4 regions of the Lentilitoribacter sp. EG35 genome follow, and region 3 is predicted to be linked to each of the others. Evidence: predicted binding sites of a transcription regulator. Region 3 holds the regulator's gene; each other region holds the start of a gene.

Region 1 (2,211 bases), 410 kb from region 3:
GACCATTTTTGCTGCGCGGCGTGTTGTCCCGCCGGATTTAATTGCACCAGCAGCACGATCACCAATGCGCAAGAAGCTCATGAGGCCGGAAGATTTTCCGCCGCCTGAAAGAGCTTCACCTTCACCACGAAGGTGTGAGAAATTTGAGCCTGTACCAGAGCCATATTTGAAGAGGCGCGCTTCACGAACCCAAAGGTCCATAATACCACCTTCATTGACGAGATCATCTTCAACAGACTGAATAAAGCATGCATGAGGCTGCGGATGCTCATAAGATGACCCTGACTTGACCAGCTTGCCGCTGAACGGATCAACATAGAAGTGGCCTTGGCTTGGTCCATCAATGCCGTATGCCCAATGAAGACCTGTGTTGAACCACTGTGGGGAATTTGGTGCTACGCGCTGGGTTGCGAGCATATAGGCAAGTTCATCACGGAAGGCGAGGGCATCTTCTTCGTTGTTGAAGTAACCGCCCTTCCAGCCCCAATAAGTCCACGTGCCTGAGAGGCGGTCAAAAACCTGACGTGCATCAATTTCAGAACCATAACGCTCGTCCTCTGGAAGTGCAGCGAGTGCTTCTTCATCTGGAACAGAACGCCAAAGCCATGAAGGAACATCGTTTTCTTCCACTTTTTTCAAAGCAGCGGGGACACCTGCTTTACGGAAATATTTTTGCGCCAGAATATCAGCAGCTACTTGGCTGAACTGATTTGGCACATCAATATTCTCAAGACGGAAAACAATTGAGCCATTCGGGTTCTTAATTTCGCTTGTCGCCTTACGAAACTCGATACCTGAATAAGCGCCTTGTCCATCTTTAGTAAAGCAGCGTTCAATCCGCATAATTTATTAATCCTTTTAAGTGTTGACCCATTGCTTCCTTTTAATAGCAAATAGGCAGTATTTCCCCAGCAGCTAGCATCGACTGCGTTTACTTTCAGCAAGCGCGAGTGCGACAAAAGCCAGTTAATTATAACAGAGTATTCCCCCAAGGAACATCTATATCTTGTGTTTTGTATTTATCAAGTTACTAAATACAGTATTAACAGAACGTTAATGTTTAAAAAAGAAGTTAGTCAAAAAATGAAATATTTTCTGATTTTCTCCAAATTTTGGCCATAACAAACCCTGCACCTGAACTCAGATGCATAAACTCAATAAAACTATGAAATTGCTGGTCTGAAAAACCCCTCCAGCTCGTCACAATGCAACGTAGCTCTATAAGGCGCGACTCGGATGCTGTCGTCAAGGGGTAGTTGCTACACAAATATTACCCACGATATATTGTGTATGGAACATGTGGAAATTGGGGAAACATTTACTTTTTTTCAAATTGAGTCTTTTTGGATGAAATCATTAAAGCACTTTCCCTTTAAAACCAGTGTTTATGCAGAGAGTGTCATTAAACCTTCATCAATCTGTCGCTCAAGATTTAATCTATTTAGCTATCTGAAGCAGATGATTATACATTTTGCGGAGAATATCTGATGCGACTATCAACAAAAAAAATATTTTTTTCTTTTCTTATGGGAAGTGTCTTTACATTCTCATCAAGTGTGTGTGCCGATGAGTATTTCAATCGAATCGCATCCTTCCCTGTAAATTTGAATTTGCCATCGGATATGTCTCAGAAAACTGAGACGTCTGCCGAAATTATCTCAGCGTCAGAAGATGGTAATATGGTTGTTTATTCTGATAGCCCTCTTGGCGCGATTGGAATGATTGATATCACCAACCCTGGATCGCCTGCTCCCCTTGGTACTATTAAACTTGGTGGTGAGCCGACTTCTGTCTCAATCAAAAAAGGTTTTGCGTTTGTTGGTGTAAACACATCGAAAGATTTTGTATCACCATCTGGAAATCTTGCAGTTATTGATTTGAAATCGAAATCAATTGCCCAATCTTGTGAGTTAGGCGGCCAACCTGATTCTGTTGCCGTATCGAAAGATGGATCTTTGATTGCGGTTGCAATTGAAAATGAGCGCGATGAAGACCTTAATGATGGTATCATCCCACAAGCACCCGCAGGTTTTGTTTCAATTTTGCAGGTGAGAGATGGAAAATTGAATTGCGACACAATGATTAAGGCTGATGTTAGTGGTTTGTCGGATGTTGCCGGTAGTGACCCTGAGCCGGAGTTTGTTGATTTTAACGATAATAATGAAATTGTCCTTACAATGCAGGAAAACAACCATATTGTTGTCATATCTG
Region 2 (2,211 bases), on a different contig from region 3:
GCAGCTCTTTTGCTTTATCGGCAAGACACTGATTATCATTCATACGGTCTTGCGCATTTTCACCACCGAGGATGCCGATGCGGAATTCGGAAATTTTTTCCATGCTGTCAGCAAATGCTGCACCTGTCATGAGTGTCGTTGCCATTAGGGCAATAGCTATTTTTTTCATTATCTAATTTCTCCATTAAAGACATAAAAAACCCCGTACATTTCGGGGCTGGGTCATATCATGCAAGCGTTTCTAGCTTGTGATTAGTCTGGGCAAGTGTCTCAACGCTTGTTGAAGTTGCCGATTCTGAAAAGCTCTCATCAGCACCATAAATTTCACGCGCTGCACCAGCGGTGAGTTCTGCGCCTGCGCCATCAAAGACGATTTTGCCATCACGCATACCAATAACGCGATCGCAATATTTGCGTGCAGTATCAAGTGTGTGAAGATTACATATGACGAGACGTCCATCTTCATCATGGATACGCCTTAGGCTATCCATAACGATCTGTGCATTCATCGGGTCAAGCGATGCGATAGGCTCATCTGCCAAAACAATTTGCGGGTCTTGCATCAATGCTCTTGCTATTGCGACACGTTGCTGCTGACCGCCTGAAAGCGCTTCCGCCCGCTTAATTGCATGCTCTTCAATTCCAAGTCGTTCAAGAAGATCGAGCGCTGTGTGTATATCGCTCTTTGGATAAAGATTAAACATCGTTGCTAGTGTATTGCGTCTGTTTAACGTTCCATGAAGAACATTGGATACAACATCCAAACGCGGCACCAAATTGAACTGCTGAAAAATCATAGCGCAATCGGATTGCCATTTACGTTTCCCTGCGCCCTCCAACTTTGTGATATCCTTTCCATTAAAAAGGATCGAACCTTCTGTTGGGTCCGCCAGGCGATTTAGCATTCGAAGAACAGTTGATTTCCCTGCGCCCGAGCGTCCAACAATTCCAATGAACTGATCGCGCTCGACAGTAAATTTTACTTTATCTACCGCTGTGGCGGGTCCGAATTTTTTTATCACATCACGAAATTCAAGCAGCATGTACAAAGTCCCTGGTTCATCTCAAGCGAACACTAAGGCCTTCCCGTCTCAATTTGATGACGGATTTAATACAAATACATGACTAACTAAATAGCTGGTAAGCTCACTCCACAGAGTAGGCAAGAGTTGCCAAATCTCACCCTTGGCTAATGAGATACAAACTTAAAATACATATATTTCTGCAGTTTAATGGAATTTAATGCTGCGATAAAATGCAAGGATAGAATTTTTACGTAACTCTGCATCCGCACCTGTTGGACGCCCTTCAGCGCCAATTAGCATTTTTTCAGTACGTATTCTCTCAAAAACAACATAACCATACCCATCTTTTAGAAAATTAAGCGTGCCATAAAATGTATTCGGTTTAACAAGAAGCCCTGCCGGCTGCCCCTCCAAAACTGTAAAATATACGCGTCTACCGTCTAGCTCTATCCATTCACTACTAATCGTGCTCACTTCTATGCCAGCATATCCTTTTCTCCAAAAATCATATCCGCTTTTAATTATGTTGTCTTTGGTTAATTCGGAGGTTTCTTCATCAACATTCGCGACGCGATTGTAGCTCACTCCACGAACTTCCAGAGGTTTGGGCAAGGAATTTACAGCTACATACTCTCCCAACGCATGTGTACCATCAAAAATTTTAGCTCCGTCAGGAACAGGTATCGTAAATTTTTGGGTAGATGATTGATATATCCCACTTTCAAGACTACCCTGCTCAATGGAGTTAACAGCACAACCAGAGGCTAATAGAGTAACGGCTATTAATGATAAGTAAAACTTCAACATCTTTAAGTTCTCCTGATGTAAGACTATTTAGCAATAGTCTTAGCAGGTAATCAATACTGGAATGAATTTTGAATGTATCGGTAGGATTTATCTAACTGTTTTCAATAATTTGGATGCGCGATCATTTTCTCAGCTATCAGCTACCCTATGTTTCATAACTACCAGACACAAAAAAGCCCTCACGTTTTACGGTGAGGGCTTTTTATGTTTTGATTGCGGGAGTAGGATTTACATTTTCTGTCCCAATGCGTCGTGCAAAGCCCTCCTATTGGGCCCCTGATTAGGTGTCAAAATACTGGATCCCAGCATCTAAATGCCAAAAGCCCGTCAAATTGACGGGCTAATTGGGCAAGTTATGTGCCATAGCTCTCATACGTTA
Region 3 (2,211 bases):
TGAGCTTGTTTCAAGTATTCGCGCTTCTGATAAAAGGGTTGATGCTCTTGAGATTGAGATTAGCGATATGGCGATCAGAGTGCTAGTGCAGCGGCAGCCAATGGCTCAGGACCTGCGTGCCGTTGTTGTGGCGTTGAAAATGGTCAGCAATCTTGAACGTATTGGTGACTATGCAAAGAATGTTGCCAAACGCGCTTCGGTGGTCAATGAAGTTATCTCATTAGGATCGTCGTCAGAAACAATCTCGCGTATGAGCGCAATTGTACAGGAAATGGTTCGCGGCGTGGTCGATGCATACGTGTCTCGGGATATTGAGATGGCAAATCTATGGCGTGCTAAAGATGAGGAAGTTGACCTCATGCACAATACGCTCTTCCGTGAATTATTGACCTACATGATGGAAAATCCGCGTAATATTACATCTTGCATGCACTTATTGTTTATTGCCAAGAACTTTGAACGAATGGGTGATCATACGACGAACATCGCTGAACAAGTTCATTATATGGTTAGCGGTGAATTGCCGGATGACGATCGCCCCAAGAGTGATGTGACATCGTCAATTACAGTCGAGTTAGACGGTTAATCTAGATAGGAAAAGTCATGTCTGATTTCGGTACTGCCAAAATTTTGGTTGTCGAAGATGAGCCAGCGCAAATGGAGCTTTTGGCTTATAATATTGAAAAAGAAGGTTTTTCTGTTGTTCGCGCAATGGATGGCGATGAAGGCCTGTTGGCGGCTGAAGAATCTAGTCCTGATCTCATCGTGCTTGATTGGATGCTTCCTAATGTTTCGGGTATTGAAGTTTGCAGACAGTTGAAACGACGAAAAGACACATCTGATACGCCTGTGATTATGTTGACTGCGCGCGGTGAAGAATCTGATCGCATCCGCGGTCTAGACACAGGCGCTGATGACTACATGGTAAAACCATACTCCGTATCTGAGCTAATGGCACGGGTTCGCGCGTTGTTACGGCGTAGTCGTCCGAGCACATCAACACAAGTACTTTCATACAAGGAAATTAATGTCGATTTGGAACGCCATCGTGTCAATTATGGTGATGACACCGTTAAATTGGGGCCGACCGAGTTTCGATTATTGGTGTTCCTACTAGAAAAGCCTGGTCGTGTTTGGAGTCGTGAGCAACTGTTGGACCGTGTTTGGGGTATAAACAGCGATATCGATTTGCGCACAGTGGACGTTCATGTCGGACGCTTGCGTAAAGCGCTTAAACAAAATGGAAAATCTGATCCAGTACGCACGATCAGGGGTTTTGGTTATTCTCTTGATCAGGATGATTAAGTTAAGTGTAAATACCCTTAACTATCAGTCACGCTATATTTCTGTTTAAAGAACGTGACCATTTCGGGAACAAGATTATCTGCATAACCATCTTCGATAGCTGCGCTCATCGCATTTTTGGCTGCCTTTGACATGATGCTGTCCACACCCAGATCTTCTGCCATCTGACCGTAGTAACCAATATCTTTTGAACCGTTTTTGATGCTGAACGCTAGATTTTCAGGATTGCCATCTATCGCATATGCTTTGATAAAATCCATCATCATGGAATGAAGAGGCCCAGCCGACATGACGTCATAAACTTTTTGAGGGTCAACGCCGGATTTTGCAGCCATCGCGAAGATTTCTGACATAGCGGACGCTGTTGTCATGGCAAGGAAGTTATTGAAGAGTTTGATTGTGTGACCTGTTCCAAGTTCACCAAGGTGAAAAACATTTTCACCCAGATCATTTAATATTGGTTCAATTCTATCATAAGCGGTTTTATCGCCGGCGGCCATAATATTTAATTTCCCTTCCATAGCATGAGAAGGGGTACGGCCAAGCGGGCCATCCAGATATTGAGAGCCGACGGCCGCTACCTTTTCGCCAAGCATCTTGGTGGAACTGGGCAGCGATGTGCCGAAGTCAACGACGACGGTGTTTGGCTTTAAGCCTGCAATCACGCCGTTGTCACCTAACATGCGAGACTCAACATGATCAGATGTACCCATACATAGCATGACTATATCGCTGGCAGAGGCAAGTTCCTTTGCAGAATTTGCTTCTGTTGCGCCCTTGGCTAAAGCTGCTTCTATGCCTTTGCGGGACTTGTTGCCCAACACGATAACTTTATGATTTTTAGAAAGAAGACGATCAACCATAGCTGCACCCATAAGGCCTAAGCCGATAAATCCTATTGTTTGG
Region 4 (2,211 bases), on a different contig from region 3:
GCATCATAATCGTCCAGATAATCAAGCCAGGCCTCGCTGTTGCGCACAAAGTCGGGCAGGGTGTTTTCCGCCTCTGCATCGGGTTCGTGGATATTGAGCCACTCTGTGGCCACATCGTCACTCACATCCTCTCCACGCCAGTTGCTTTGGTCCATTCGGATAATGCTGATTGTCGTGTCCTCACACTCGCACACAGCTTCATCCAGCGACATGGGTCTTAGCTCGGCCTCATGGGTGAACTGGCAATCAAACTGGTCAACAAACAATAAAAACTCATCCGCACCGCAAAAGGGGCGAGGTTTTATGATGGGCAACAAAGGTGATCCAGAAAGGGGCGGTAAAGGTCGGCGCGATAAACTCATAACAAATCCCGTATATAAACTCGAAACGACACGGATAGAGCGATGCACAAAGACGCATAACCTTTTTTGCGAACCGCTCCATCCATAGGAAAATAATCATACGTATACGTATATTTGTCAATCAAAAATAGGAAAATATTCTTTTAGGTCTTAATTACGGTAAAGTTATCTTCATAGAAGGGCAGGAGTGAAACAATATTTGACCCGCATTGGTATTGAAACCCGCAACGCCTTTTATGTATTCTGAGATTGTTAACTCATTGCCTTCTCATCGATTATGCAAAGTTTCGTCAATTTGTCACAAGCTTGACATCATGATGCAGTAAAAAACAGCTTCTATCTCCGCGTCTAAAAAGACGAAAGAGAGATGTCTTTATGCCCAAATGTGATCAATGTTTAAACTGTGGAAACTGCCGCCAATTGGAGGAAATTCCCGAAGAATTAATCGCAACGCATGACATGCAAAAATCACTAAACCTTAAGGAGAATTTTCCCGTGAGCGAGAAAATAGAGAATTTGGAAATCGAAAATGAAGTCACATTTGATGATTTCGACGAAATGATTAATCCTTCAGCTGAAGTCACAGACTTTGATCGTGTAGTAGAAGAATCTATCAGCCGTCGCGGTTTCTTGGGTGGTGTTTTAGCTTTTGGTAGCTTCGCCGTCATGAACAGCAGTTTTGTAGGTGAAGCTGCGGCTGCTGAAGACCGGTTTGCCTTTGAGCAAATCACAACAAGTGTTGATGACACAATTAAACTCGCACCAGGTTACAAGTCCGAAGTTGTTGTGCGCTGGGGTGATCCACTTTTTTCAGGTGTTCCTGAATTTGATCACGCAACACGTGGCACAGCTGAAAGTCAGGCACGTTCATTTGGCGATAATATTGATGGTATGGAAGTTTATGCCCACGGTGATAAGCTGATTTATGTTGCCAATAATGAATATACAAACCGCTCTATCATCTGGGGCAACAATCCTGATGGTAAAGCTGTCTCCGATGACGACATTGCTAAGGGTAAGATGGCGCACGGTTTGACTGTTGTTGAAATCGCTCAAGGCGAAAATGGCTGGAATATTGTAAAAGACAGTCCTTACAATCGCCGCATTACACCCGATAGTGAAATGGCGCTAACAGGTCCTGCCGCCGGTCATGATCTTTTGAAAACAAAGGCCGACCCGACTGGAACCCTATCTCTTGGCACTTGGAACAATTGTGGTAATGGTTCCACACCTTGGGGGACTTACCTTGCCTGCGAAGAAAACTTTAACGGCTATTTTTCTGCAACAGATGAAGAGCATAAAGTCTCTGCTGAGCTGAAACGTTATGGCATATCTGCTAAAGATTGGGGTTACGGCTGGGCAAAGATCGATGATCGTTTCAATGTTGAGATGAACCCGAATGAGCCAAATCGCGCTGGCTATGTTGTTGAAATTGATCCACGCGATCCAAATTCGGTACCGAAAAAGCGGACTGCACTGGGCCGTTTCAAGCATGAAAATGCTGAGGCTGTTGTTAATAATGACGGTCGTATCGTCATCTATATGGGTGATGATGAGCGTGGTGAATTCCTCTATCGTTATGTATCTGATGGCGTTTATGCGCCAGGTGCAGACACTGACGACCTTATGGAAAATGGAACGCTTTACGCAGCAAAGTTTGATCCGGCAGGTTCAGGCAAATGGCTGGAACTGTCAGAAGATGCAACGGGCATGACAAAAGCTGAAATCTGTGTTCATACACGTATTGCTGCGTCCAAGGTTGGCGCAACGACAATGGACCGTCCGGAGTGGGTGACGTCTAACCCCAACGCATCTGAGGTTTATTGCGCTTTAACAAACAATAAGAACC

What was found. The regulator PhoB, encoded in region 3, activates phosphate uptake and scavenging genes when phosphate is short. The targets are predictions, from matches to a motif close to TGTCATNNANCTGTCAT.
Region 1: the regulator PhoB is predicted to act here: its motif matches at 1,398-1,414, upstream of AB2J24_RS02870 (esterase-like activity of phytase family protein).
Region 2: the regulator PhoB is predicted to act here: its motif matches at 1,100-1,116, upstream of phnC (phosphonate ABC transporter ATP-binding protein).
Region 4: the regulator PhoB is predicted to act here: its motif matches at 659-675, upstream of AB2J24_RS18195 (PhoX family protein).

The regions. Positions count from the first base shown of each region.
Region 1 covers NZ_JBFNGQ010000001.1:627,924-630,134, forward strand. Annotated here, with positions in the region: gene AB2J24_RS02865 (vitamin B12-dependent ribonucleotide reductase) at 1-843, opposite strand, end outside; gene AB2J24_RS02870 (esterase-like activity of phytase family protein) at 1,488-2,211, shown strand, end outside.
Region 2 covers NZ_JBFNGQ010000010.1:67-2,277, reverse strand. Annotated here, with positions in the region: gene phnD (phosphonate ABC transporter substrate-binding protein) at 1-169, opposite strand, end outside; gene phnC (phosphonate ABC transporter ATP-binding protein) at 228-1,040, opposite strand; gene AB2J24_RS15740 (hypothetical protein) at 1,230-1,832, opposite strand.
Region 3 covers NZ_JBFNGQ010000001.1:216,405-218,615, forward strand. Annotated here, with positions in the region: gene phoU (phosphate signaling complex protein PhoU) at 1-586, shown strand, start outside; gene phoB (phosphate regulon transcriptional regulator PhoB) at 604-1,305, shown strand; gene AB2J24_RS00980 (NAD(P)-dependent oxidoreductase) at 1,323-2,211, opposite strand, start outside.
Region 4 covers NZ_JBFNGQ010000013.1:71,044-73,254, forward strand. Annotated here, with positions in the region: gene AB2J24_RS18190 (hypothetical protein) at 1-362, opposite strand, end outside; gene AB2J24_RS18195 (PhoX family protein) at 921-2,211, shown strand, end outside.